One region of the Providencia rustigianii genome, then DNA from elsewhere that is predicted to be linked to it. Evidence: predicted binding sites of a transcription regulator. Region 1 holds the regulator's gene; each other region holds the start of a gene.
The links. Region 1 encodes PurR, which represses purine synthesis genes. Its sites were predicted from a motif close to CANGCAAACGTTTGCNTG; they were not measured.

Region 1 (7,668 bases):
ATGCTTCGCTATATCCCGAACGATCTTTTTAGTCAGATACCCATCTGTTTTTTCTGTAGTAATTTGGGCATATACAACAATACTCATACCGTTCTCCTTTTGTATTAAGAACTATCTTAATGGAGACTTTGTTTTTGTATTGTAAAAAAGCGAATAGTTTGATTTCAAAAACGCCGTCGGCGTCATAGTAAAGTATCGTTTAAAATCGCGATAAAAGTGGGATTGATCATAATAGCCTGTTTCAAACCAGCGATAAGTATCTTGTTCTTTTACCATGGTTTTTAATACATGCTCAAGACGGCAATTGATCTGGTAACGTTTTGGCGTGATACCAAATTCTTTTAGAAACTCTTTTTGTATCAAACGAGCACTATAGCCAGTGTCATTTGCTATTTCCGTTATTTTTTTCTCTGGATTACGGTATAGCGTATTGAGAACCTGATCAATAAAGTGAGTTTTCTTTGTAGCTTTATTTGCGTAGAAATAATCGTGTAATTCTTTAAAGGAAGAGTTAGCCAATGATTTAAACCAATTATCGTTCCAAATATGGCTCAGTGGCATAGGAGTATCTGTAAAGTTTAAGGTTCGCAGAGGAAGTAAAAAGCGCAATGCATCATGGCGAATACGTAAGACCATAACCGTGGCATTGTTAGGAATTGCAGTAAAAATATTAATTCTTGGAATGATGAGTTGATATGGATTTATAGATGTATGGGCATCAGTGGACATGCTGATATTGGTCGAAGAAATCCATATTTCCGCACCAGTGCCTGGAAATATTTTAATAGGAGATGTGAACTTCTTGATGATTAAAATTGAGCTTACAAACTCTTTTAATTCATCCGGTGGATAATACTGTTTTAGCATGGTTCTCAAAAATTCATCATTGAATGATTTTATGATAGCCTGTTTTGAATATAAAATTAACCCTATAAATTATTCGTAACTAATTGAAGATAAAAAAGCCACATCGCTTATTGAAGTGTGATGTGGCTAAGTCGTGGCTAGTTGAAATAATTAGGAATTATGCTGGTACTCAGCACGCTTTACCTCATTATTCGACTTTACGGCACAACGTTGCATCCAATAACCAAGAATCATCGGAATAATAGTAAACGCCATAACGCCAGTTGTTGCGAGTAATGGGTTGAAAGCAAGAGCAGAGACAAGCAAGCTAGCTAAGAAGCACAAACCGAGTTGCAATGCATTCTGTAAGGCGGCAGCTTTGCCACTGGCTGTTGGGAATGCATTCAGTGCTTTCGAAACTGCAATGGGATAGGATGCTCCATTCATCGCTGCCATAAAGCAGAATGGAATTAGAATTAAGGTTAATGTTGGTTGGCTATACAGTGCCATGATAAACAGTACGGACATACTAATAGCATAACCAATTAATAATAACGGGAATAACAGCTCAGCTCGCACTTTTATCAAAACAAAGCGGCAACCGTATCCACCGACAATAAATGCCAGAGTTTGCGGGATGTAGCTTAAGCCGATATCAGCAGGGTTAAAGCCCATATCACGTAAGATAAATGGTGAGCCAGTTAACCATGCAAAAAAACCTGCGCTACAAGAAGCATAAATCAGCACGTTTCCACTAAAGATACGGGAACTCATTAATTTTGAAAAAGAAATTTTATCTGATGAAGATTTTTCTTCTAAAACTGTTTTTGGCGTGATTTTCTTTAAAAATAAAGTCGGAAGAAGCAACAGAACGCCAACCATCATAAGAACAACAAAAATAAACTCCCAATCCTTATGCTCTAATACCCAAGCACCCAATAGTGGCGCTAAAGCCGGAGACAGAGCAACAAGAGGCATAATTGAAGCAAAGACTTTTTGAGTATCTGCTTCATCATAGCGATCAATAACTAATGCTTGCCAGAGTACTGCAGCCGAACATACACCGACAGCCTGTAAAAAGCGCAGTATTAACAATTGAGTTGCATCTGTAACCCACAACATTCCGAGGCAACTAATAATAAATAGTGATAATCCAGCGATCAGAATTGGCTTACGACCTAATTTATCTGAAAGGGGCCCCCACACTAGTTGAGCAAAAGCAAAACCAGCTAAAAAAATACTGAGTGAAGCGCTGATAGCACCTTCAGTTGTATTCAGGGATGTTTGCATAGCACCAAAGGCAGGCAGATACATATCGATGGCCAAAAAACCTAGCATGCTTAACCCTGCAAGGTAAATCAGAAAACCGGAAGAGTTTTTTGTCGCAGTATTGGTCATAGTATTTTACTTAATTAATATTTGAAATAATGTTAACGATTATCTTATTGTATAGGCTGTTTTTTTACATTGTGAAACGGTAATATTTGGACTCTGTTATCAAATATTTTGAAAGGAACGCGTATGTGGTCAGCGCATGCACTTGAAGTAATTGATGCTGTTGCTCGAACGGGAAGTTTTAGCGGTGCCGCCGAAGAGCTGCATCGTGTGCCTTCTGCAATCAGTTATACTGTAAAGCAAATTGAGGAGTGGCTTGCTGTACCTCTATTTGAACGACGCCATCGTGATGTTGTGCTCACTGAAGCGGGTGTTATCTTTATCAAGGAAGGACGATCAGTTATCAAAAAAATGACTGATACCCGCCATATGTGTCAGCAAGTGGCAAATGGCTGGCGTGGGCAATTCAGTATTGCTGTGGATTGTATTGTTAAACCACAGCGAACAGAGCAATTGATCTTGGATTTTTATCGACATTTTCCTGACATCGAATTATTTATTCACCCTGAGGTTTTTAATGGGGTATGGGATGCCTTAGCTGATGGGCGTGTGGATGTGGCTATCGGTGCTACACGCGCGTCTCCAATTGGTGAGCGTTACAGTTTTCGTGATATGGGATTTATGTCTTGGCGCTGTGTTGCTAGTCCTGATCATCCCTTAGCTCAAATTGAAAACAAGCTTTCTGATGACCAAATGCGTCAATATCCTAGCTTATGTTTAGAGGATACATCACGTAGTTTACCTAAAAGAGATACATGGGCACTGGATAACCAGCGGCGCTTAGTGGTGCCATACTGGGAGAGTGGATTAACTTGTTTGATGAATGGTCTTTGCGTTGGAATGGTACCGGAACACCGTGCAGCACCATTATGTGAACAAGGGAAGTTGGTGGAGTTAAAGCTATCACAACCATTTCCATCGAGCCCTTGTTGTTTAACTTGGGTAGAGAATAATCCTTCTCCAGCGTTGAGTTGGTTACTGGATTATCTTGGCGATAGTGAAACCCTCAACGCTGAATGGTTATCGTCCTGAATAAGACATCCTTATCGACGATAATCAATAAATGGACCATCCGCGACAGAGCGACGCTCAACTAAGCGAGGATGAACTTCAATCGTCTGTGCATCTTCGCGTTTATTAACAATACGGTCGAGCAACATCGTAAATGCCATCTGCCCTAAACGCTCTTTAGGCTGATGGATGGTAGTCAATGCAGGGGTAAAATAACGAGCATTACGCACATTATCATAACCAATAATGGAAATATCCTGAGGGACGCGCAAGCCCATTTCATCAGCAGCGCAGATGGCTCCCATCGCCATAATATCCCCACCACAGAAGACGGCAGTAGGGCGATGCTTATTACTTAAAATTTGCATCATGGCTTTATAGCCGGATTCTGGTTCGAAATCCCCTTGAACGATCCATTCATCTCTTAGGGTAACCTTGGCTTCTTCCATGGCCTTTTTAAAGCCAGTAAGCCGCCCTATACCGGTGTTTCTTTCAAGGGAGCCAGGGATCACTCCAATGTCACGATGACCTCGATCAATTAAGTAACGCCCAGCAAGATAACCACCATGGAAAGAGTTATCAATAATACTATCTGTAAAGTCGCCTCGAGATGTACCCCAATCCATTACGACCATGGGGATATTGCGATAGTCTTCCAGCATACTGATAAGAGTGTCAGGGTATTCGGAACACATCACCAATAAGCCATCAACACGCTTTTGCGCTAACATTTGCAGATAGGCTTTTTGTTTACCTAAATTACTATGGGAGTTACATAAAATTAGGGTATAGCCTTTTTCATAGCAACTATTTTCTACCGACTCAATAACTTCAGCAAAATAGGGCGCTTCACTTGATGTTGCCAGTAAGCCAATAGACTTTGTATGGTTGACTTTTAAACTACGGGCAACCGCACTTGGTGAATAATTAAGCTCTTTGATGGCAGCCCAAACGGCTGTCTTTGTATCATCAGCGACAAAACGCGTCTTGTTGATAACATGGGAGACGGTTGTGGTGGAGACGCCAGCACGCTTCGCCACATCTTTAATCGTTGCCATGGGAAGAAAAAACTCCTGACCAGACTTGGTCTCTAAAAGAATTCTAGTTAAATAATTACCTGCATATTGATGCATTGACCCTTTACAAGCAATAATTTAGCGATTTGTTATCGATTTTGTCTGATCTAGCGCAAAAACGAAAGAAATAATTGATGTTATAACATGTGACATAAGCACTGGTTTTGCATTTTTGTGGATGTATACTAAATTAACCGTTGTATTGGCATGGTTAATATTACTTCAACTTCTTTACTTTAAATGAGAGGAACTCATGGATACAGATTTTAAATATGGATTAATGGCGGCAATGGGCTCTTTAGTTGTAATTATTCTTTTTGCCGTACATATTTTTTGATTTCTTTTTTCACCACCATTGAAGGTGAAAAACAATTAAGGGCGAGTATGATACTCGCCCTTAATCATTTTAGATCTGAACTACAATTAAGCCAGATTTTCTTCAACAAATTTCCAGTTAACCAGCGCCCAGAAGTTTTCTAAGTATTTTGGACGTGCGTTACGGTAGTCGATATAGTAAGCATGTTCCCAGATATCAACAGTCAAAATAGGTTTATCATCACCAGAAATTGGTGTTGCTGCGTTAGATGTATTAACGATAGCTAGACTACCATCAGATTTTTTAACTAACCAAGTCCAACCTGCGCCAAAATTTTTAATAGCAGCATCTGTGAATTGCTCTTTGAACTGAGCAAAAGAACCGAATGCTTTATTGATTGCTTCTGCAACTTTGCCAGTAGGTTCGCCACCTGCATTAGGGGCTAAGCAGTGCCAATAAAAAGTGTGGTTCCAAACTTGAGCGGCGTTATTGAATACACCAGCCTCAGAAGTTTTAATGATTTCTTCTAAAGACAAACCTTCAAATTTAGTCCCTTTGATTAGGTTGTTCAGGTTAACAACATAAGTATTATGGTGTTTACCGTAGTGATATTCTAAGGTCTCTGCAGAGATATGAGGTTCTAAAGCATCTTTAGCATACGGTAGAGCTGGTAATTCAAAAGACATTGCGTACTCCTTGATTGCTTTTATTCAATATTTAGGGTGTTTGCTCGTAAAATGAGCTGAAATTGTTCTTACTTCTATTATTACAGCTAAAACGTTAACGTCGTATTATGCTGTTTGATATATCATTTAATTATTATCATAGGATACAACTTTTAAGAATAAAAAGCCTATCCCATGATGCTATTAATGACTAAGTTTTTGTTGGGTATATTCAAGTTTTATCTCGGCAACCTCTCCACTTTTAGCTTTTATTGAGTATGGAAAAGCATTCAGTGTTATTAATTTGCTAATATATTAACAAACAACAACCATAATTACACTGTAAAAACAGCGCAGTAAAATAGACATTTGCAAAAGAGAACCAATGTACGCAGCTTTTCACCTTTTGAGTGAAGCAAGTAGGAGTGCTATAGTAATCACCTTACAAAACTGGCATATTGTATGAAACTATCACTGAGCTGTTTACGATGTTTTAACAGTGCCGAGAAGTCATTCCAGTTAATGATTTCGGTATATAAAGAGGCGGGTAATACTGCTAATTGACTACAAAATCAGCACCCATGCTTTAGGAATTAGAAATGACAACAATTGAAAAAATTGAGCGCCAAGTTAAAGAAAATCCAATTTTATTATATATGAAAGGCTCGCCAAAGCTGCCAAGCTGTGGCTTTTCTGCTCAAGCAGTGCAAGCTCTATCTTCTTGTGGTGAGCGTTTTGCTTACGTTGATATTTTACAGAATCCAGATATCCGTGCAGAGTTACCAAAATACGCCAATTGGCCAACATTCCCACAACTATGGGTCGATGGTGAATTAGTTGGTGGATGCGATATTATTGTTGAGATGTTCCAGCGTGGCGAGTTACAAACGCTAATTAAGGAAACTGCGGATAAATATCGTTCTGCGGATGACGCGGCCTCTGAATAATTTACTGCTGTTGTAATTTGTTAAAATTACATCAAGTAATAAAAACCGTATTAGTATTTTAAAGTCTAATACGGTTTTTTTATGTAGTTACTTACACTATTCGGATTCTGCGGGGAGGGGCCAACCACCGAGCTTCTTCCATTTATTCACGAGTTCGCAGAACAGGAGCGCAGTCCGATTGGTATCATATAATGCGCCATGAGCTTGTTTTCCATCAAAAGGAATTCCTGCGGTAACACAGGCTTTAGCCAAAATAGTTTGCCCAAAAACTAAGCCACTTAATGCGGCTGTATCGAAAGTGGCAAAAGGGTGGAAAGGATTACGTTTTAAACCAGAACGCTCTGCTGCATTCATCACAAAGCTATGGTCAAAATTAGCGTTATGGGCCACCATTATGGCGCGATTACAGTCAGTATTTTTCATCCCTTTGCGGATCGTTTTAAATATGGCATGCAAAGCATCATATTCACTGACTGCACCGCGTAATGGATTTGTTGGGTCAATGCCCGTGAATGCAAGCGCGGCAGGCTCTAGGTTAGCGCCCTCAAAAGGCTCCACATGAAAATGTAAAGTCTCATCAATAGATAACCAACCTTCATTATCCATTTTCAAAGTAATTGCCGCTATTTCTAATAGACCGTCCGTTTTAGGATTAAAGCCACCAGTTTCAACATCAATAACGACAGGGTAGTAACCTCGGAAGCGATTTACCAGTGAGTTAGGATTATTTTTTTCAGACATTTGACTTTCAGTTTACGGTTTCTGGTTGGCTTTTATTATGCCAAAGGGAATATATTTTTGTCGCTAAATACAATAGAAAATTTAGGTGGACATGAAAGCCACCTAAATTTTAAACAATTGAGTTGATTAGTGACCTAACCCTTTACTTGCACTTTTATTTTCAATTAATTCAATTTTATACCCATCAGGGTCTTCCACAAAGGCAATCACAGTAGAGCCACCTTTTACTGGACCTGCTTCTCGAGTGATTTTTCCACCAGCTTGGCGAATATCATTACAGGTCTTTGCAACATCGTCTACACCGAGTGCAATATGTCCATAAGCATTACCCATTTCGTATTCAGTAACACCCCAGTTATAAGTTAGTTCAATCACTGCACCTTCGCTTTCATCGCTATAACCCACAAAAGCAAGAGAGTATTTATATTCAGGATTTTCACTCGTACGTAATAGACGCATACCCAAAACGTCGGTATAAAAATCAATGGAACGTTGCATATCAGTCACACGTAACATGGTATGAAGTAAGCGCATAAAATTCTCCCTATAAATTTTCACATCATAATGCCGAATCGATTTATCTATTAATATAACGTGGGTATATTACTAAATACAGCGATTACAGTTTATTTTTTATTCAATTAATGGTTATATTCATTTTTGGGGAGTAT
Region 2 (7,668 bases), 1.1 Mb from region 1:
AACATCGTAGATTGCCAAATAGTTAAAAATATGATGGACCTTGATAGCTATTATGATGGCTATCAAGGTCAAAAATGAAAATCGGAAGCTTGGGCTTCACTGTATAAATTTTTCAAATTGATGTATCCGGCATCAAACTCAGAAACAGCAAAGTAAAAAATACGCCCATCAGACTGAGCTATCTGTATTTTATAGACGCCGACCTCTTGAGTAAAATCAAACTCATAACCCACATTAACTTTCATTTCTTTATAATTTAAATTGACTTCATCACTATCTGAAATATATTTCCAGTTAATTATTTTAGTTCTTGTTTCATTAATAAGCTGTTCAACAAAATGAGTGATTGCAGCAGGTAACATAATTATTCCTCAATTTTTCTATAGGTATATTTGGATTCAATAAGTTGCTTTGCATATAATAACGACTCTAAAATATCCTGAAACTGCAAGTTACCCAGAGGTGATTTCGATGTTATGTTTCTTGTGGAATTAATCTTTTTTTCTAATTCATTGAGATTTTCAATTTCATTATCAAAGGTTTTTTTATCTATAAGTGTCATGAAATTATTGGCAATATTTAAATGTAATTTAAATGCGATAGTGAAATTTGTTACTAATAGTGCGTAATTTTTACTCGATAGATTATCTAATGATTGATTGTAATAGAAAATACACTCATGAGATAGGCTTAATCCTGTCGAGCCTTTAAATTTATTCAATGAAAAAAGTGATTTTTCTTTTATGCTCTTAGATATGTTGATGTTATGAATGATTTCCATAATGGTAATAAGTAAGGCAATAATGGTAGCAATGGATGCATAATATGAAAATAGTATGAAATTATCATTACTCCTAATTATCATATCTATATTAATAATTGATATCCATATTAATAAAAAGCTTGCTATCATATAAATTAATCGTAATTTATTTTCTAAAGCTAATTTCAGAAACATTTATTTCACTCAATTTTTATGGGGTGGAAATTTTATCATGATATTTCTCCATGCTTATATTTGGGACTATTTTTCGGAGTGAATTTATCATTAAATTAAAAAATTAATTGCAATCATCAATTTATTTCATCTTCATTAAACGAACAGTCTTCAATCTTTCATAAAATTGTCATTTGCCATGGTTATTATTCAGCTATCAATTATTGATAGCCTTAAATAGGAATATAACAATGGCTTGCCTCAATACTACACACTTTAAACTTAGCTCATTCTCTTTAGTGATTGGTTTACTTTCATTTAGCTCCAGCGGATTTGCTCAACAAGCTGTGTCTGCGACATTAGCTGGGCATTCAATATTATCCGTTGATGCAACAGTCTCTACACCTTCAGATGCGCCTACGGATATGCAGCATAGTGGTAAATATACAATCGGAAGTCGTGTTGATTCGCTAGGTAAAATCGAAGGAAAATCAGACGGTCGTCCAACGGGTAAATATGTGCCAATTAAAGGTCAACCACGACAGGGGCATTCAGGTATTAAACGGATGACTGATGGAACCTATTGGGTACTTACCGATAATGGTTTCGGCAATAAAATGAACTCTCCAGACTCGATGCTCTATTTGACCCAGTATGATATTGATTTTAAAAGTGGTAATACGACGCCATTGAAAACAGTTTTCTTCCATGACCCAGACAAAATTATCCCCTTCCATATTATTAATGAAAGTAGCCAGCAACGTTATCTAACGGGGAGTGATTTTGACCCTGAAAGTTTTCAATTTGCCGATGGGGCTTTATGGGTTGGTGATGAATTTGGACCTTACCTGATAAAAATGGATTTAAACGGCAAGGTACTTGCGCTATTTGAAACCCAAGTGAATGGCAAAAAGGTGGTGTCACCAGACCATTACACACTCACTACACCGGGTAAACCCGCGGATAAAGTGAATTTCCAAGTTAATCGCTCGAAAGGTTTTGAAGGCATGGCATCATCGCCAGATGGTTCAAAACTTTATCCAATGCTTGAGGGCGCTTTGTGGCTAGAAGATAAGCAAGATTATGAGAATGTAAACGGCAAAAAAGCGGCGCGTATTCTTGAGTTTGATGTGAAGAAACAGGATTGGACAGGGCGTAGTTGGCTATATGTATTTGAAGATAACCAGAATGCCATTGGTGATTTTAACCTGATTGATGATTCCCATGGTTTGATTATCGAACGTGATAATGGAGAAGGTACGGTGGATAAAGCCTGTGTTGAAGGGGCGACAAACAAAGAGAACTGCTTCAGCAATTTGGCGAAGTTTAAACGTGTTTATCGGATTGCATTCTCTGATAATAACGAGGGTGGTGCCGTGGATAAACAAGCCTATGTTGATCTGATGAATATCCAAGATCCTGGCAATTTAGCGAAAAAACCGTTGAATAATGGCGTGTTTACCTTTCCGTTTTTTACAATTGAAAACGTGGATGTGGTGGATAGCGAGCACATTATTGTTGGCAATGATAATAACTATCCATTCTCCTCCAGCCGCGACCCGAACAAAGCGGATGATAATGAATTTATTTTACTGAAAGTACCTGAATTACTGAAGCCGTAAATCGATAAAGTAATAGAAGTACGATGATAGCTGGATCCTTGTTTTTCCCTTGGTTTGATAATTTGCTCGGGTATTTTCCCGAGCCTTTTTATTGGTGTTGGATTAGCGTTTTTTAACAGCGAGAATAGGCGGTTTCATCATCAAGGTAAAAAATAAGATGACCACAACCGGTGCGGCGATAGTCAAAAGTGCGGGAGTAAAACTTCCTGTAAGATCTTTGATTGCTCCAGCAATAAATGGCGCTAAACATGCAATGGTAGAAATCAGATTTACCACAGAGAATAGTTCTAAATAAGGGCCACGACCAAAATAGTTAGACAATAAAACACTGGATGCTAAGAAGGTCATTCCATAGCCGACCCCCACACAAATCACGAACATAATTAGCCAGAACCAAGAAGTTGAAATACTTAACGCAACAACCCCGAGAACCATAATAATCAGGCTACCAATCAGTAATCGCTTCGGTTCGAGCCATTCCCCTGCGGCACCGCCCAAGAAGCGAGAAAAAGCATTTACAAAGGCCATAGTGCTGAGTAAAGAAACCGCGACAGTCATGCCAAAACCACGTTCTTCAATATGCGCGACTGCAAAGCTGTTTACGGTAATGCCGCACCATAGAAATGAGGTATAGGTTGCCGAAATTAAATAGAATTGCCATGTTCTGAGCGCGCCTCTAACAGTCCAAACTTCAGCAGTACGGTAAATGGGTTTGTTGGGATCACTAACGTACTTTTGGGTCACGCTCTTAGCGTGGGACTGCTCTTTTTTACCTTCACGTAGTGCCAGAATAGTGATTAGCGTAACAATGCTCAGGTAAACCGCACAGAGTACCCAGTGCATACGCCAAGAGCCGAGCTGGTTAGAGGCGTAGAAATAGATCCAAGGACCTGCAACCCCGCCTAATCCTCCTATGGTGAAGTAAACCCCAAAGGCGATAGACTGTTTCTCAAATAAACGTGAAATGACATAGGTGCCCGGTACGGTAGCCAGTAAGGTAAAGCCGACTCCAATTAATGCAGTACCTAGGAAATAGGTGCTAATCGTTTGTGTCGCATATAGGTTATAAAACCCTGAAACAAAGACCAGCATTCCCAGTAATAAGGTTAAACGAACACCTATTTTACGAATTAATACGGAGGGGAGAAAACTTGCTAGACCACAAGTTAATCCGAGTAAGGTAAAGCCGAAACCTGCTTCAGTCCAATTCCATTTTAGTTCATTGATCATACCCGGTAACACCACACCTAAAGAGGTAAAAGTGGTTGCCGTTGCAAGAAAATAGACCATTCCCAGAAGAATAAGAATTGACCATTGATACAATGGGCTAAAGGATGGGGATTGTGTTTCTGGCATGTTGACTCCAGTAAATCCCTGCATTTTCAATGATAAAATTGGGGAGTAAATTGCAGGGTAAAAATAGCACAATGCCCGAAAAATGACTTTCGGGCACGAATGGCGCTATTTTCCCTATTTATTGGCGAGAGTACCAGTCTAATTTTGTTTTTGCCCACTCAATGCCACTTTTATACTCATTTGGCAGCATTGGGATCAGGTTATCAAGGCTATCTTTCAATTTTAGGCAATCAGTATGGGTAAGATTTAAGTGACCCACTTTACGGACAGGGCGGACTTCTTTGTCATACCAATGGAGATGCACTAACGGTAAATTGAGCCAGTCATTATTAACCTCGGTACCAATCAAATTGACCATCACTGCGGGGCTAAAGACTTCAGGAGCTGGCATTGGTAAATTCAAAATGGCGCGTAAGTGCAATTCAAATTGGCTGATTGAGGCACCGTTTTGCGTCCAGTGACCACTATTATGCACGCGAGGAGCGATTTCGTTGATCAGCAGCTTGTCACCGACTACGAAACACTCCATTGCCATCACGCCGACATAACCTAATTCATTCATCACTGCGCTTAGCATGGATTGAGCTTGTTGCTGTTGAACAGGGTTAGCATCAGGGAAAGCTACACTGGTTCGTAGAATGCCTTCTTGATGTAGGTTATGAGTGATCGGGTAGAAAACGGATTCACCGGATTGGCTTCTGGCGCCAATCACTGAGACTTCTGAGTCAAAGGGAATACCTTGTTCAACAATACATTCGCCATAAATCTCAGTGGGTAAGTCTTTTTCGTCACCGGGACGCACACGCCATTGACCGCGCCCATCGTAACCGCCAGTTCTACGTTTAACGATTAGAAAATCCCCAAGCGTAGCGAACAGTTCGGGCCATTGGTCAGGGGAGTCTAATAATGCCCATGGGGCGGTTGATAAATTTAACGAATCAAATAGGCTTTTTTGTGGAAATCTATCGGCTAACCGAGGAAAAATATCTCGGTTAATAAATGCGTTGTGACGTGCTAACTCTTTAGTTAACGGAGTTTCCGGCCAGCGTTCTATTTCTGCGGTGATCACACTTTGCTGATAGGGAACGGCTTCTGGTTCTGCATCTAAACCGACGGGGAAAACAGAAATACCGAGAGGCTCACCAGCTTGGCGGAGCATTCGACCTAATTGACCATTACCGAGGACACAAACCGGTTTCATTACGCTTCCCTCGGATCTGGATTACTTAATACGTCATTAGTTTGCGCTTCACGCCATGCCGATAGGCGATTAAACAGTTCAGCATCATGAGTTGCTAAAATTTGAGCCGCGAGTAATGCGGCGTTTGCGGAACCTGCTTTACCAATTGCTAGCGTACCCACAGGGATGCCTTTTGGCATTTGTACGATGGAATACAAGCTGTCGACACCACTTAATGCAGCACTTTGAACTGGAACGCCCAGTACAGGAACTAACGTTTTAGCCGCTAACATACCCGGTAAATGTGCCGCGCCGCCAGCGCCAGCAATGATCACTTCAATCCCATTTGATTTTGCATTTTCAGCAAACGAAAATAGTTTGTCCGGAGTGCGGTGCGCAGAAACAATTTCTACATGAAAAGGCAGTTGAAGTTCAGTCAACACATCAGCAGCATGCTGCATCGTTGTCCAATCACTTTTAGAACCCATAACAATGGCGATTTTTGCCGCAGATTGAGAAGGAACTTGGGCAGTCATTTGGTGTGATCCCTGTATTGATATAATGTCACCCGAAGGCGGGAAGATGAATTGCCCTGATCATATCATGGTACTAGGGTAAGGAAAACGTTTGCGTGTTTATAAAATAGGCAAACGAGAGGGTTTTAATCTTGATAACTCACAATTGATTCATTAAAAAGGAAAGAAAATTAATTCAATTCCTTGTTCACTGATGACAAAGGCAGAGCCTTCATGGTGCCATGCACCTAAAACGCCACGAAAATGCAGCTGACCAGCGATGTTGATTTCATGAATAGCCGGTCGGTGAGTATGCCCGTGGATCATCCACTGAGCTTGGTGTCTTTTCAACGCATTAATCACGGCATCGGGATTGACGTCCATAATCGATTCCGATTTCATGCTGCTGGCATATTGACTATTACGACGCATTTTTTGTGCGATACGGCGGCGAATAAACAGCGGTAAAGCTAGAAATAGACGCTGTATCCAAGGGGTATGAACTTTTTTACGGTAATTTTGATAGGCCGCATCGTCGCTACATAATGTATCACCATGCATAATCAAAATACGTTTGCCATAAAGTTCAAGTAGAGTTTCTTGGGGTAAGATGGTCATTCCACACTGTTTGGCATAGCGTTTACCAATTAAGAAATCACGGTTTCCATGAATAAAATAGCAGGGAATACCGCGTTCGCTAAGTTGTTTCAGTGCGTTGGCAACTTGCTGGTGCAGCGGGTTATTGTCATCATCCCCGATCCAGTAGTTAAAAAAATCGCCAAGAATATACAGGCTGTCCGCATGGATAGCTTGTTGTTCAATAAAATGTAGAAAACCGGCAGTAATTGCCGGTTCATCTTCACTTAAATGCAAATCTGCAATGATATAAGTGGACATAAATCAGGGATTACTCGCTGACTGTCACTTTTTCAATCACAACATCTTCGCGAGGTACGTCTTGGTGGTGTCCACTGCGACCAGTAGAAACGCCTTTGATTTTGTCAACGACATCCATGCCTTCAACCACTTCAGCAAATACGCAGTAACCCCAACCATCTGGGCGCTCTGAACGGAAGTTTAAGAAGTCATTATCAGCGACGTTGATGAAGAATTGTGCTGTTGCTGAGTGTGGATCGTTAGTACGAGCCATTGCTAATGTACCGCGGCTATTTTTCAGACCGTTATTAGCTTCGTTTTTGATAGTCGCTTTAGTGTCTTTTTGGACCATGCCAGGCTCAAAACCGCCGCCTTGGATCATGAAGCCATTAATAACACGATGGAAAATGGTATTATTGTAGAAACCTTCACGGCAGTAGGTTAAAAAGTTTTCGACAGTAATTGGTGCTTTATCAGCGAAAGTTTTAATAACGATGTCACCGTGATTGGTATGAAATGTAACCATAATAGCTATCCTGAATAATTGTTTTTTATGCGCTCACTTGCGAAAGCGTTGAGATCAGCAAGTTTATATCATAGATAAAACTCAACTTGAAGTAACAGCGCATTTTGTAAATATTTATAGCATAACAGAGATATAACAAACTGAATGCCAAAGTGGGGAGTTTACCTTGCTTTCTAGTGCAGTTCGCGATTCAATATTAGGCTATTTTCGTCAGTTTTTTCTGGATATTATATCCGCAATCATACGATAATCTGATGTATGATAGGTATACACGTACTAATAAAATGGAAATAAATAGATGCTACAAATTTTCAATACACTGACTCGCCAAAAAGAAGAATTTAAACCCATCCATGCTGGAAAAATTGGGATGTACGTGTGTGGCATCACCATTTACGATTTGTGTCATATTGGTCACGGTCGTACCTTTGTGGCTTTCGACGCCATTAGCCGTTACTTGCGTTATTTGGGATATGATCTTAATTATGTGCGTAACGTGACCGACATTGATGACAAAATCATCAAACGTGCGGCTGAAAACAATGAAAGCGTGGAAGAATTAACGACGCGTATGCTGGCTGAAATGCACAAAGATTTTGATGCGTTAAATATTTTACGCCCAGACAGTGAGCCTCGTGCGACTCGCCATATTCATG
Region 3 (7,668 bases), 1.2 Mb from region 1:
CAAGGGACTTCACCTAATGCCAGCGTGCCTTCTCCCGAAGTTACGGCACCATTTTGCCTAGTTCCTTCACCCGAGTTCTCTCAAGCGCCTGAGTATTCTCTACCTGACCACCTGTGTCGGTTTGGGGTACGATTAATGATAATCTAGAGCTTAGAGGCTTTTCCTGGAAGCGGGGCATGAGCTACTTCGCCACCGTAGTGACTCGTCATCAGACCTCAGTGTATAGTGAACCGGATTTGCCTAATTCACCCACCTACATCCTTAAACCGGGACAACCGTCGCCCGGCCAGCCTAGCCTTCTCCGTCCCCCCATCGCAATTATCACCAGTACGGGAATATTAACCCGTTGCCCATCGACTACGCATTTCTGCCTCGCCTTAGGGGTCGACTCACCCTGCCCCGATTAACGTTGGACAGGAACCCTTGGTCTTCCGGCGTGCGGGTTTTTCACCCGCATTATCGTTACTTATGTCAGCATTCGCACTTCTGATACCTCCAGCATGCCTCACAGCACACCTTCGCAGGCTTACAGAACGCTCCCCTACCCAACAATATTTACATATCGCTGCCGCAGCTTCGGTGCATGGTTTAGCCCCGTTACATCTTCCGCGCAGGCCGACTCGACCAGTGAGCTATTACGCTTTCTTTAAATGATGGCTGCTTCTAAGCCAACATCCTGGCTGTCTGAGCCTTCCCACTTCGTTTCCCACTTAACCATGACTTTGGGACCTTAGCTGGCGGTCTGGGTTGTTTCCCTCTTCACGACGAACGTTAGCACCCGCCGTGTGTCTCCCGTGATAACATTCTTCGGTATTCGTAGTTTGCATCGAGTTGGTAAGTCGGGATGACCCCCTAGTCGAAACAGTGCTCTACCCCCGAAGATGAGTTCACGAGGCGCTACCTAAATAGCTTTCGGGGAGAACCAGCTATCTCCCGGTTTGATTGGCCTTTCACCCCCAGCCACAAGTCATCCGCTAATTTTTCAACATTAGTCGGTTCGGTCCTCCAGTTAGTGTTACCCAACCTTCAACCTGCCCATGGCTAGATCACCGGGTTTCGGGTCTATACCCTGCAACTTATTCGCCCAGTTAAGACTCGGTTTCCCTACGGCTCCCCTATACGGTTAACCTTGCTACAGAATATAAGTCGCTGACCCATTATACAAAAGGTACGCAGTCACCCTGATAAATCAAGGCTCCCACTGCTTGTACGTACACGGTTTCAGGTTCTATTTCACTCCCCTCGCCGGGGTTCTTTTCGCCTTTCCCTCACGGTACTGGTTCACTATCGGTCAATCAGGAGTATTTAGCCTTGGAGGATGGTCCCCCCATATTCAGACAGGATAACACGTGTCCCGCCCTACTCGTCGAGTTCACAACACTAACACCTTCGGATACGGGGCTATCACCCTATACTGCCGGCCTTTCCAGACCGTTCTCCTGATGCTAATGCTGATTAAGACTCTGGGCTGTTCCCCGTTCGCTCGCCGCTACTAGGGGAATCTCGGTTGATTTCTTTTCCTCGAGGTACTGAGATGTTTCAGTTCCCTCGGTTCGCTTCGTTTGACTATGTATTCATCAAACGATAGTGCAACGGATTGCACTGGGTTTCCCCATTCGGATATCGTCGGTTATAACGGTTCATATCACCTTACCGACGCTTTTCGCAGATTAGCACGTCCTTCATCGCCTCTGATTGCCTAGGCATCCACCGTGTACGCTTAGTCGCTTAACCTCACAACCCGAAGGTGTCTTCTTACAACGAGTGACTGTGCTTCATGATTTCGGCGTTAGTCAGTGCTCGCAATGCTCACGTACCTTAAGTACGCTGCGCTTGCTGTGCGCTGTCTGCCTTGAACTCATGTCGCTCGTCGACTCGAATGTTCAGAGAACATCTTCAAGTTGAGATTTTTTGAGAGACTCTCACATTGTTTAAGCAAAACAATGTGCGTTGTTTTCAATTTTCAGCTTGTTCCAGATTGTTAAAGAGCATAATTGTTAAACCAACTACATCGTAATTGGCTTAATCATTATTGGGGACATCGTCTTTCACTCGATATCGGCGCAATTGGCGTCCCCTAGGGGATTCGAACCCCTGTTACCGCCGTGAAAGGGCGGTGTCCTAGGCCTCTAGACGAAGGGGACACGAAATACTGCACAAATTGCTTTGTTGCATATCTCGTGTAAGAACCACTCTTTCGAATAGCTCTCCCACGTATAGCCTATTGCTCTACTTTCTATCAGACAATCTGTGTGAGCACTTCACAAAAACACTTCAATGGTAAGGAGGTGATCCAACCGCAGGTTCCCCTACGGTTACCTTGTTACGACTTCACCCCAGTCATGAATCACAAAGTGGTAAGCGCCCTCCCGAAGGTTAAGCTACCTACTTCTTTTGCAACCCACTCCCATGGTGTGACGGGCGGTGTGTACAAGGCCCGGGAACGTATTCACCGTAGCATTCTGATCTACGATTACTAGCGATTCCGACTTCATGGAGTCGAGTTGCAGACTCCAATCCGGACTACGACGTACTTTATGAGTTCCGCTTGCTCTCGCGAGGTCGCTTCTCTTTGTATACGCCATTGTAGCACGTGTGTAGCCCTACTCGTAAGGGCCATGATGACTTGACGTCATCCCCACCTTCCTCCGGTTTATCACCGGCAGTCTCCTTTGAGTTCCCACCATTACGTGCTGGCAACAAAGGATAAGGGTTGCGCTCGTTGCGGGACTTAACCCAACATTTCACAACACGAGCTGACGACAGCCATGCAGCACCTGTCTCAGAGTTCCCGAAGGCACTAAAGCATCTCTGCTAAATTCTCTGGATGTCAAGAGTAGGTAAGGTTCTTCGCGTTGCATCGAATTAAACCACATGCTCCACCGCTTGTGCGGGCCCCCGTCAATTCATTTGAGTTTTAACCTTGCGGCCGTACTCCCCAGGCGGTCGATTTAACGCGTTAGCTCCGGAAGCCACTCCTCAAGGGAACAACCTCCAAATCGACATCGTTTACAGCGTGGACTACCAGGGTATCTAATCCTGTTTGCTCCCCACGCTTTCGCACCTGAGCGTCAGTCTTTGTCCAGGGGGCCGCCTTCGCCACCGGTATTCCTCCACATCTCTACGCATTTCACCGCTACACATGGAATTCTACCCCCCTCTACAAGACTCTAGCTGACCAGTCTTAGATGCCATTCCCAGGTTAAGCCCGGGGATTTCACATCTAACTTAATCAACCGCCTGCGTGCGCTTTACGCCCAGTAATTCCGATTAACGCTTGCACCCTCCGTATTACCGCGGCTGCTGGCACGGAGTTAGCCGGTGCTTCTTCTGTTGGTAACGTCAATCGCTGATGATATTAGCATCAACGCCTTCCTCCCAACTGAAAGTACTTTACAACCCTAAGGCCTTCTTCATACACGCGGCATGGCTGCATCAGGCTTGCGCCCATTGTGCAATATTCCCCACTGCTGCCTCCCGTAGGAGTCTGGGCCGTGTCTCAGTCCCAGTGTGGCTGATCATCCTCTCAGACCAGCTAGGGATCGTCGCCTTGGTGAGCCATTACCCCACCAACTAGCTAATCCCATATGGGTTCATCCGATAGCGCAAGGACCGAAGTTCCCCTGCTTTGCTCCTTAGAGATTATGCGGTATTAGCTACCGTTTCCAGTAGTTATCCCCCTCTATCGGGCAGATCCCCATACATTACTCACCCGTCCGCCGCTCGTCAGCGAGAAGCAAGCTTCCCCTGTTACCGCTCGACTTGCATGTGTTAGGCCTGCCGCCAGCGTTCAATCTGAGCCATGATCAAACTCTTCAATTAAAAGTGTCTGATGCTCAAAGAATGTTTACTGTCGTTTGATTTCCTAAGAAACCAAATTACCTATTAGTTCATATATATGAATTAACGTGTTAGTCACTCTTCAAGACTTTAAAATCAAATATTTTTTTGATAGTGTCTTGTGAGTGCCCACACAGATTGTCTGATAAATTGTTAAAGAGCGGTGCGACATTTCTTTTGGAAATCGACTCAGTTTTTATCAACTTAGGTCGTTGTCGCGAGGTGGCGTATATTACGCTTTCCTCAGTGAGAGTCAAGCATTTTTTGCTTAATCTTTTCAGATTCTCTCGCTGCCGGTTCAGTGTCCATCGCGCTTTGCGTTGGCTTGTTCCCGGTCAGTGGATGCGCATTATAGGGAGTCAGAAAAATCTGGCAACCCTTTTTTTGATATTTTTTGCATTTTTTGATTCAACTGCTGCATTCCACAGCAAAACCCCTATTTATACCGATTTACACACAGAGTTATCCACAATGATGAAAAATAGTTAAAATAGTTCGCGCATTACGCAAACGTTTGCGCTACAATTGGCGCGAAAATTCAGCATTGATTTTATTTTGATGCTCTGAAATTGTTAGTGACTTATATATAGATATTGCTTTCTTTATCCAAATCCAAGGGATCTCTCTCATGCAACAGCTTCGTCCTATTCGTCGTGCCCTGCTCAGTGTCTCTGATAAAACAGGGGTTGTTGAATTCGCTAAGGCGCTTTCTCAGCGTGGTGTTGAACTGCTTTCTACTGGTGGAACCGCAAAGTTATTAGCAGAGCAAGGCCTAAAGGTCACTGAAGTTTCGGATTACACTGGTTTTCCTGAAATGATGGATGGTCGTGTTAAGACTCTGCACCCTAAAGTTCACGGTGGGATCTTAGGTCGTCGTGGTACCGATGACGCAATCATGCAAGAACATGATATTGCCCCTATCGATATGGTGGTTGTAAACCTCTATCCTTTTGCTCAAACCGTAGCAAAACCAAACTGCACATTAGAAGATGCCGTTGAGAATATTGATATCGGCGGTCCAACCATGGTTCGCTCCGCCGCTAAGAACCATAAAGATGTTGCCATCGTCGTAAATAGCAATGATTACAGTACAGTCATTGAAGAGATGGATAACTACGAAAACTCTTTAAATTGGTCAACACGTTTTGACTTAGCAATTAAAGCATTTGAACATACTGCCGCTTATGACAGCATGATTGCTAACTACTTTGGTGAGCTCGTTGCACCTTACCATGGTGACACTTCTCAGCCATCGGGTCGCTTTCCTCGTACCTTGAATCTTAACTTCATTAAAAAGCAAGATATGCGTTATGGTGAAAACAGCCATCAAGATGCCGCTTTCTATATAGAAGAGAATCCGAAGGAAGCGTCAATCGCTACTGCGTCACAAATTCAAGGTAAAGCGCTTTCTTATAATAATATCGCTGATACCGATGCCGCTCTTGAATGTGTCAAATCTTTCGACGAACCAGCCTGCGTAATTGTTAAGCACGCTAACCCTTGTGGCGTAGCAATTGGCGATAATATTCATACCGCTTACGATAAAGCATTCAAAACTGATCCTACCTCCGCATTCGGTGGCATTATTGCGTTTAACCGCCAATTAGATAAAGCGACAGCGGAAGCTATTATTGAACGCCAATTTGTGGAAGTGATTATCGCACCTTCTATTGCTGAAGATGCGCTTCCTTCATTAGCAACAAAACAGAACGTTCGCGTTTTAGTTTGCGGAGAATGGAGCAAGCCAGTTGCTGGCTTAGATTTCAAACGTGTTAACGGTGGCTTATTAGTACAAGACCGTGACTTAGGCATGGTAACCGCCGACGATTTGCGTGTGGTGACTAAACGTCAGCCGACTGAGCGTGAATTAAAAGATGCCCTATTCTGCTGGAAAGTGGCTAAATTCGTGAAGTCGAATGCAATTGTTTATTCTAAGAATGATATGACTATCGGAATTGGCGCAGGGCAAATGAGCCGTGTGTACTCCGCGAAGATCGCAGGCATCAAAGCTGCGGATGAAGGTTTAGAAGTCGCGGGCTGTGCAATGGCATCTGATGCATTCTTCCCATTCCGTGATGGTATTGATGCCGCTGCCGCAGTTGGTGTAACGTGTGTTATCCAACCGGGTGGCTCTATCCGTGATAATGAAATCATCGATGCAGCTAATGAACATGGCATCGCAATGATCTTTACTAACATGCGTCATTTCCGTCATTAATTCTTAGGGGTTTTTATGAATATATTGATTATTGGTGGCGGCGGTCGTGAACACGCTTTAGCGTGGAAAGCAGCACAATCACCTTTAGCAGACAAAGTTTATGTTGCTCCAGGTAATGCAGGAACAGCGATTGAGCCAGCGTTAGAGAATGTTGATATTTCAGCGACGGATATCGATGGACTACTTCAATTTGCCAAGGATAAACAAATTGGCTTGACCATCGTAGGTCCTGAAGCGCCTTTAGTTATTGGTGTTGTTGATGCATTCAAGCAAGCTGGACTCACGATTTTTGGTCCAACTCAAGGTGCTGCACAACTTGAAGGCTCAAAAGCCTTTACCAAAGATTTCTTAGCTCGCCATAATATTCCAACAGCAGCGTATGAAAACTTTACTGAAGTTGAGCCCGCTCTCGCGTACTTAGATAAAGTCGGCGCACCGATTGTTATTAAAGCTGATGGCCTTGCCGCAGGTAAAGGCGTTATCGTTGCGATGACACTGCAAGAAGCTAAAGATGCGGTACACGATATGCTGGCTGGAAATGCCTTTGGTGACGCGGGTCATCGTATCGTTATCGAGGAGTTTCTCGATGGTGAAGAAGCCAGTTTTATCGTGATGGTTGATGGTGAAAATGTCATTCCAATGGCAACCAGCCAAGATCATAAACGTGTTGGTGACGGTGATACAGGGTTAAATACTGGCGGTATGGGCGCTTATTCTCCAGCACCTGTCGTGACTGATGAAGTTCATCAGCGAGTCATGGAGCACGTGATTTACCCTACGGTCAAAGGAATGGATCAGGAAGGTAATCGTTATCAAGGCTTCTTATATGCAGGTTTGATGATTGATAAAGCCGGAAATCCGAAAGTCATTGAATTTAACTGCCGCTTTGGTGATCCTGAAACTCAGCCAATTATGATGCGCTTGCAGTCTGATTTAGTTGCACTGTGTTTAGCGGGCGCTAAAGGTGAGTTAGCAGGTAAAGATTCCCTATGGGATGAACGCCCTGCTCTAGGCGTTGTTATCGCCGCAGGTGGTTATCCGGGCGATTATCGCAACGGCGATGTCATTTCTGGTTTACCAACCAGCGAGGCTGCTGATAGTAAAGTATTCCACGCGGGTACCAAGTTAAATCAAGCAGGTGAAGTCGTCACTGCAGGTGGGCGCGTTCTATGCGTAACTGCGTTAGGTAACGACATCGCAAAAGCCCAAGCTAAAGCTTATGAAGTTGCCAAAACCATCAATTGGTCTGACAGTTTCTATCGTAATGACATCGGCTACCGCGCCATCGCTCGTATTAAGTAATAGAAACAAATAACCCACAAGCTGATAAGAGGAAACTTTTATCAGCTTTTTGCTTTCCTGCTTTTGAATTTTGTTTGCTTTTGACCTTCACCCAGCCAATGGCTCTAAGTATTTCGAAGCATAGCTAGGCGGCAAGGTTACTTATGCCCAGGAGCATAGATAACTATGTGACTGGGTTAAGTCACCGAAGCCAACAACGCTAGGATTTGAAAGACGACGAGCGGTGACCTACAAAGAATCTTTAGAAGGCTGCCAGCTGCAAAAATTAGTATCCGCCACCATCAAAAGCTGAGTCCCTTCTGGCGACT
Region 4 (7,668 bases), 1.4 Mb from region 1:
CTTTAGATTATTTTTTGGCGATTTATGTAAAGAGTCTATACCGAAAAGATTATAGCGATGTTAGGAAAAACAGATCTGATGCAACATCAAAGAAAAAGAAGATTCGCGGAGATAGTGATAATTTTCCTCCCGTAATTTACAGGAGGAAAATTGAGGTGGAGAGATTATTTACTTTTTAAGATGCGCATAATGTCATCAAACTTCTCTTCTTCCTCTTCGTCACCTTCTTCTTCCACATATTCAATACCGAGGAGTTTCATCAACTCATCAATGCGGTCTAAGCAAGTTTCGATATATTTTTGCTCTTGCTCTGTGATGGTTTCACCCTCTTCGAGGCGTGCTAGTAAGCCATCTAAGCGATCATCGCTTTCTAGCATTTCCAGCTCTTTTTCTGGCGTCATTTTTTCTTTAACGACGACTTTTTCTTTCGCAACAGGGCGTGCAACTGGCTGGTTACCCTCCACAATTAATGGAATTGGCTTTTTGCTACCTAGGCGTGGGTCGGCCTGAGTATTTTGCCCATTTTTTTGACCATTTGAAGTGCCATCTTGGTTACGGCTACCAGACTTATGACCGCGATGTTTTTTCTCGCGCTTACGCTCACGACCTTCCGCGTTAATCTCTTCTTTTGTCTTGCGGTATTTTTTCTTCAGATTGCTGGTTGGTTTTTTTGGTGAATTCATGGTTTGCTACCTTGATAAAATCAGTTTCTGCTGCGGAATCTAGCAGGATCTCTTAAGCGGTGAAAGCACTACTTTGCAATTTAGGTGAATTTTCTCTCACTTTGCATTCGCAGCAGTACCTTAATGATTATACCTTAAATAATTCGAGTTGCATGCAAGCAACAAAAAGGGAGAGCCAGCTGAGGGGGTATTAATCTTCTAAATAGCTTTTACCTAAAGAAAATGATCACCTGATCACCATTCTAAGTTTCTTAAGTTTTCCAATGATCTAAATAATTCGAGTTGTGGCTAGGCGCCTAATGAGGTTATCTCGGGGAGCATACATAAGTATGAGACCCGAGTAGCCGAGAGAAGACAACAACGCCACAGCTTGAAGTATGACGAATATTAGGCGTCGACAAGAATCATTTTTAACAAAAACATAATCGCAACCAGTACGACACACAAGCTCAGATCACGCCAGCGCCCAGTACCAATTTTCATCGCACAATAAGCGATAAAGCCCAGCGCAATACCTTCAGTAATTGAGAAACTGAATGGCATCATGACCGCAGTGATAAAGGCAGGAACGGATTCGGTTAAATCATCCCATTTTACCCGCGTCAAGCTGGAGGTCATCAGCACCCCAACATAAATCAACGCACCCGCCGTTGCATACGCAGGAACCATGCCTGCCAGCGGAGAGATAAACATGGTCAGTAGGAATAAAACACCGACAACAATTGCCGTTAAACCCGTACGACCACCGACGGAAACCCCAGAGGAGCTTTCGATATACGCCGTCACTGAAGAGGTTCCCATCGCAGAACCTGCCACAGAACTTAAGCTATCAACATATAAAGCTTGTTTCATGCGGGGGAAAGTACCGCGCTCGTTAGTAATACCCGCCTTATCGGTAACCCCAATCATGGTGCCAGAGGAGTCAAACAAGTTAACTAACATAAATGCAAAAATAACGCCGGATAACGCGAGGTCAAATGAAGCAACAAATTCAACTTGCCCCACCACACTGGTAATACTTGGCGGCATTGAGAATATACCGCTATATTTTACATCGCCTAAAGCCAGACCAATCAATGTTGTGACCGCGATAGACACTAACACTGCGGCATGAATATTACGTGCAGCTAAAATAGCAATGATGAAAAAGCCTAATGCACCCAGCCAAACGTTATGGTGAGTCAAATTACCAATTGAAACTAAAGTATCTGGGTTTGCTACGATAATACCGGAGTTTTTCAATCCCATCATGGCGATGAATAAACCGATACCACTGGTGATCCCCACCCGTAAACTAAGAGGGATATTCGCGATAATCCAGTAACGAATGCGAAATAGTGTCAAAATAAAGAGACCGACCGCTCCCCAGAACACTGCTCCCATTGCCACTTGCCATGAATATCCCATGGCACCGACCACCACAAAAGCAAAGAAGGCGTTCAACCCCATCGCTGGAGCGACTGCGATTGGCAAATTTGCCAACAGACCCATAAAGATACTACCAATTGCCGCAATCAAGCAGGTGGTAACGAATACCGCTTTGATATCCATTCCCGCGACAGACAGAATTTGGGGGTTAACAAAGACGATATAGACCATCGTCAGAAAAGTGGTAAACCCTGCAACGATTTCTGTTCTAGCAGTAGTTCCGTGTTCTTGTAATTTAAACACGCGCTGAAACAGACCCTGTTGTTGCGAAGAGCCAGAAGATTGATTACTCATTTAAACATGCCTTAAAAAAAGTTTTTTTCGGCTAATGGTACAACTAAATGACAAAAAAGAAAACGATTGCGTCATTTTAATAGGCAATTTTGTCCTAACTAACTGATACTGTAGAGATGAAGAGAATTGTCTGGAAATTCAATTGTTGAATTTAATGGCGGCGATTATACCGCCATTTTTCAATTCACTAAGACAGTGCGATCAGTTTTTGATGTCGCCAAAATAATAGCCCTCGTTTGGCTGACCGCTGATGAACTGCATTTTTATCACTGAGTTTTTTGGCTATTTGATTCGCTATAATTTCGACCGATAAGCACATAACAAAATAAATAAATGCAACAAAGAGGAAAACTTCTAGCGGATAAACCATTTCGCGGTTATTCACCTGGGTAGCTAAGAATGACAACTCTGCCACTCCAACAATATAAGCAAGGGACGTATCTTTAATTAATGCCACCCATTGATTAATAAACGACGGCACCATCATTCTTAACGCTTGAGGCAGGACGATATACCCTAGCACTTGCCAGCGGTTAAAACCGAGAGACATTCCCGCATGCCACTGCCCTTTTCCTATAGCAAGAATGCCTGCTTTCACCGCATGCGCTAAGTAGGCAGACGTGATCAACGCTAATGCACAGACTACCGCCGTGATCCCTGGGATCTCCGTTCCGAGTACAACGGGCAATAAAAAATATGTCCAAAAAATCAGCATAATAACGGGGATCGCGCGGAAAAAACCTAAAACCGCAGCGAACAAATTTACCCAAAAACCGCGCAACATGGCTAATGCAATACCGCCTAATGTACCCAATACAACCGAAGCTGCACCCGCCACTAAGCTCATGATTAAGGTTAAAGCTGCCCCTTCTAGAGGGCCATCAGGATAAGCGCCAAACAGCAAATACTGCCAGTTATCTTCTATGACTGAAAAATCCATTTTATACCCCCTGAGCCAAATTACGTTGTTGTCGCCACTGTCCCCAACCTTCCATCAACGCAATGATTGCGATGTACAACACGGTAGCCAAACCAAAGGCGGCAAATGTTTGTAAGGATTGGCTGTCTACTTGGCGCGAAACATATGACAGCTCAGCAACACCAATCGCCATCGTCAATGAGGAGTTTTTTACCACATTCATATACTGTCCGAGTAATGGTGGTAGGGCAATTTTGACCGCTTGCGGTAAAACCACCAGCTTCATCGCTTGCCATGAGGTTAAGCCCAGCGCGAATGCCGCTTGTTTTTGTCCTTGGCGTACACCTCGAATACCAGAACGTACTTCTTCAGCAATAAATGGCACGGTGTACAGTGTCAATCCAACAAACCCAGCTAAAAATTCAAATGATGGCCAGCTTAGCACCACCCCAAAAAAATGGACTTCATGGGGAGTATTCAACCATTCCATCATCGATGCAGGTAAAATTTCTCCTGAGGCGAAATACCAAAAAAAGAGCTGCACCAATAAGGGCGTGTTGCGGAAAATTGAAATATACGCGCTCACAAACCAGCGCAATGGGGCAATTTGGCTATCTCTTGCAGAGGCAACAATGAAACCTAATAGTGTGGCTGCAATAATCGTGCAGACGGAAATCCAGACTGTCAGCAAAAAGCCATAGCCAAACCACTCTAAATATTGTGGTGCTAAGAGATGCGCAGACCAGAAGTCACCGCTAAAAAATGTCTCAAACATAATTGTGCCTCTACATAACTAACAACCCCTGCGTGATTGGCAGGGGTGTTTGGAAAATCTCAACAACCAATAATGATTAAGATTGAGGTTGCTGCTGACTCAGTGGTGCAAATTTAAACTCTCCGCGAGGTTGAGCGGCTTTAGTTTCAGGTCCAAACCAACGGTTATAGATTTCGTTCGCTTTGCCCTGTTTTTCCAATTTCAGCAATGTTTCATTCACGCTTTCAACTAAGCGAGTTTCCCCTTTGCTTGCTGCCAGTGCCTGATACTCTTTTGTCAGGCTAAAAGGTGATATTTCAAAATCAGCTTTGACTTTTTCCGGTAAGTTACCTAATAAACCCACCAGTTTGGCATCATCTTGAGTGATCGCTTGGACATTACCATTACGCAGTGCAGCAAAGGCCTGTGGAGTATCATCATATGAAATGACTTTGGTATTTGGGAAACGTTCACGCAGAGTCACTTCCTGCACAGTACCTTTATCCGCACCAATACGCAGAGGAGCAATATCTTCAGGGGTTTTCAGTACACCTTTACGGGCAATAAATTTTTGTCCTGTCGCAAAATCAGGAATGGAGAAATCCACCTGCTTTGCACGTTCGTCGGTGATCGTGAAGTTAGCGCCGATCAGGTCAACTTTACCGGAGGTTAGTAGTGGAATACGGTTGGCAGGGTTGGTTGGGCGTAGTTCTAATTTTACACCAAGGTCATCGGCGATCGCTTGGGCGATATCGATATCATAACCGGCTAGTTTTTTTGTTTTAGGATCAATAAATCCGAATGGGGGATTACTGTCAAAAACTGAAATGCGGATCACTCCCGCTTGTTTAATATCATCTAATTTGTCTGCGCTAGCGACATTCGCTGTCAGCGCCAGACCTGCAACTAAAAGTGCGGAAGTAAGAATACGAGCTTTCATTGAATACCCCTAACGGTAAATTTTTGTAAATCGACCATCACAAGCTATCAACTATTTCTTAGCACTTGAAATAATATTAAATAATATATTTATATCAATTTGGAATATATGGAGACATAAAAAAGGGGTAAATATCCATCGGAGTGACCCCTAAAATGAAGCAAGATTAAGACTCTTATTGAGCCAAGAAGAAAGATGGTAAGCACGAGTAGTGGCTAAGCCAAATACCGCCAACCTAGCCACTACTCGATGAAATAAATTTTTTTATTTGTTGGTAAGCATCTTGTCTAAATTATCCCCATCCACATGGCGGAAATCCTGACCTTTAACATAGTAAAAAATAAATTCACAAATGTTTTGGCAACGATCGCCGATGCGTTCAATGGAGCGCGCACAAAATAGTGCCGTCAATACGCTAGGTATGGTGCGCGGGTCTTCCATCATATAAGTCATTAGCTGACGAACAATTCCCTCGTACTCTTGGTCCACCTTTTCATCTTCACGATAAATTCGGATAGCCTCTTCCAAATCCATACGCGCAAATGCATCTAAAACATCGTGAAGCATTTGGACTGTATGGCGACCTAATGATTCTAGGCTAACTAATAATGGCTGATGCTGATGAGAGAATTTCTCCAGTGCGGTTTGGCAAATTTTATCGGCCACGTCACCGATTCTTTCCAACTCAGCGATGGTTTTAGAAATTGCCATAATCAAGCGTAAGTCACTTGCCGTTGGTTGGCGTTTTGCAATGATTTTGACGCATTCTTCATCGATTGCCACTTCCATCATGTTGACTTTGTGGTCATTGGCAATCACTTCTCGCGCTAGGGCCTCATCCTGATTATGCATCGCAGTGATCGCCTTGGTGAGCTGTTCTTCTACCAGCCCTCCCATAGTCATCAACTCAGTATGGATATGTTCCAGTTCAGCGTTGAACTGCCCTGATATATGTTTGTTGTGATTCAGCGTATCCATCGTCGGCTCCATATCAACCGTAGCGGCCAGTAATATAATCTTCAGTTTGTTTCATTTCTGGGGTGGTAAACATTTTGTCGGTATTATTAAACTCAACCAACTCACCCAAGTACATAAATGCCGTGTAATCAGAGCAACGTGCGGCTTGTTGCATGTTGTGGGTCACAATCACCACGGTATACTCTGATTTTAATTCAGTGATCAGCTCTTCGATACGCCCAGTTGAAATTGGGTCCAAAGCGGAGCATGGCTCATCGAGTAATAAAACTTCTGGACGAATTGCGATACCACGAGCAATGCACAGACGTTGCTGCTGTCCGCCAGAAAGGCTGTAACCGCTTTGGTGTAGCTTGTCTTTGGTTTCATTCCATAATGCGGCTTTTGTCAGCGCCCACTGCACTCGTTCGTCCATTTCCACACGAGATAATTTTTCAAACAGACGTACACCAAACGCGATATTGTCATAAATAGACATTGGGAATGGCGTAGGCTTCTGGAACACCATTCCGACTTTAGCACGTAGCAATGCAATATCTTGCTTGTCCGTTAGGATGTTTTGGCCATCCAGTAAAATTTCACCTTCAGCGCGCTGCTCGCCATACAATTCGTACATTTTATTGAAAGTACGCAGCAAAGTTGATTTTCCGCAACCTGATGGACCGATAAACGCGGTGACTTTGTTTTTTTCAATATCCAAAGAGATATTCTTCAGGGCGTGAAACTTGCCATAGAAGAAGTTAAGGTCACGAACTTTAATTTTACTGTTTGTAATGTCGTTTGCATTAATCATGGTTACTTCTCTCTATAAATCTTTATTCGTCTGGGATTAGTGTTTTTTCTGTGCAAACACTACACGCGCAATAATGTTGATTAACAGGACACATAAGGTGATTAGAAGAACCCCTGCCCATGCCAGATCTTGCCATTCTGAGAATGGACTCATCGCAAATTTAAAAATCGTCACGGGTAAGTTAGCAATTGGCTCGCTCATGTCGGTGCTCCAGAATTGGTTCGACAGAGAAGTAAACAGCAGCGGTGCGGTTTCCCCCGCAATACGCGCGATTGCCAGCAAAATACCGGTGATAATCCCAGATACAGATGCTTTTAATGTAATCGATAAAATCATTTTCCACTTCGGTGTGCCCAGAGCATAAGCAGCTTCTCGTAGGCTATCCGGTACGAGCTTCAACATGTTTTCTGTCGTACGGATAACAATTGGAATTTGCAGTAATGCCAACGCAATCACACCAGCCCAACCAGAAAAGTGCTGCATTTGAGCGACCACAATGGTGTAGACGAACAAACCCACCACAATTGATGGTGCAGATAATAAAATATCGTTAATAAAACGGGTAACAGAAGCTAGCCATGATTTACGACCATATTCCGCTAAATAGATACCCGCTAAAATACCTAATGGTGTACCAATCACTGTTGCCCACAGGATTAATAAACCGCTTCCCATAATGGCGTTTGCCAGACCCCCACCTTCCGTATTGGGAGGCGGAGTCATTTCGGTAAACAGATTGAGGGACATACCATCAATCCCTTTGGTTACCGTTGAGTATAAGATCCAAACTAACCAGAACAGGCCAAATGCCATCGTGAGCATGGAGATAACCAGCGCCATTCTATTGATTTGGCGACGCCACGCTTGGCGGCGAGCACGTTC

Region 2: purE (5-(carboxyamino)imidazole ribonucleotide mutase) is a predicted target of PurR. The motif match lies at 5,712-5,729, and genes of this name have one in related genera.
Region 3: purH (bifunctional phosphoribosylaminoimidazolecarboxamide formyltransferase/IMP cyclohydrolase) is a predicted target of PurR. The motif match lies at 4,344-4,361, and genes of this name have one in related genera.
Region 4: EL244_RS01230 (NCS2 family permease) is a predicted target of PurR. The motif match lies at 2,461-2,478, and genes of this name have one in related genera.

What each region holds. Positions count from the first base shown of each region.
Region 1 is NZ_LR134396.1:1,694,796-1,702,463, forward strand. It holds gene EL244_RS07820 (putative quinol monooxygenase) at 1-87, opposite strand, end outside; gene EL244_RS07825 (helix-turn-helix transcriptional regulator) at 112-867, opposite strand; gene punC (purine nucleoside transporter PunC) at 1,018-2,244, opposite strand; gene punR (DNA-binding transcriptional activator PunR) at 2,368-3,273, shown strand; gene purR (HTH-type transcriptional repressor PurR) at 3,285-4,310, opposite strand; gene sodB (superoxide dismutase [Fe]) at 4,752-5,330, opposite strand; gene EL244_RS07850 (Grx4 family monothiol glutaredoxin) at 5,909-6,256, shown strand; gene rnt (ribonuclease T) at 6,353-6,997, opposite strand; gene gloA (lactoylglutathione lyase) at 7,124-7,531, opposite strand.
Region 2 is NZ_LR134396.1:2,811,135-2,818,802, reverse strand. It holds gene ybbP (putative ABC transporter permease subunit YbbP) at 1-26, shown strand, start outside; gene EL244_RS12995 (hypothetical protein) at 69-362, opposite strand; gene EL244_RS12990 (hypothetical protein) at 365-958, opposite strand; gene EL244_RS12985 (esterase-like activity of phytase family protein) at 1,189-2,559, shown strand; gene EL244_RS12980 (MFS transporter) at 2,662-3,915, opposite strand; gene purK (5-(carboxyamino)imidazole ribonucleotide synthase) at 4,034-5,116, opposite strand; gene purE (5-(carboxyamino)imidazole ribonucleotide mutase) at 5,116-5,631, opposite strand; gene lpxH (UDP-2,3-diacylglucosamine diphosphatase) at 5,785-6,507, opposite strand; gene ppiB (peptidylprolyl isomerase B) at 6,518-7,012, opposite strand; gene cysS (cysteine--tRNA ligase) at 7,311-7,668, shown strand, end outside.
Region 3 is NZ_LR134396.1:469,155-476,822, reverse strand. It holds rRNA gene EL244_RS02180 (23S ribosomal RNA) at 1-1,734, opposite strand, end outside; tRNA gene EL244_RS02175 (tRNA-Glu) at 2,069-2,144, opposite strand; rRNA gene EL244_RS02170 (16S ribosomal RNA) at 2,282-3,822, opposite strand; gene purH (bifunctional phosphoribosylaminoimidazolecarboxamide formyltransferase/IMP cyclohydrolase) at 4,469-6,058, shown strand; gene purD (phosphoribosylamine--glycine ligase) at 6,074-7,360, shown strand; gene EL244_RS02155 (DUF1481 domain-containing protein) at 7,589-7,668, opposite strand, start outside.
Region 4 is NZ_LR134396.1:265,683-273,350, reverse strand. It holds gene yihI (Der GTPase-activating protein YihI) at 165-683, opposite strand; gene EL244_RS01230 (NCS2 family permease) at 1,071-2,405, opposite strand; gene EL244_RS01225 (amino acid ABC transporter permease) at 2,593-3,345, opposite strand; gene EL244_RS01220 (amino acid ABC transporter permease) at 3,347-4,099, opposite strand; gene EL244_RS01215 (ABC transporter substrate-binding protein) at 4,176-5,018, opposite strand; gene phoU (phosphate signaling complex protein PhoU) at 5,283-5,996, opposite strand; gene pstB (phosphate ABC transporter ATP-binding protein PstB) at 6,010-6,786, opposite strand; gene pstA (phosphate ABC transporter permease PstA) at 6,823-7,668, opposite strand, start outside.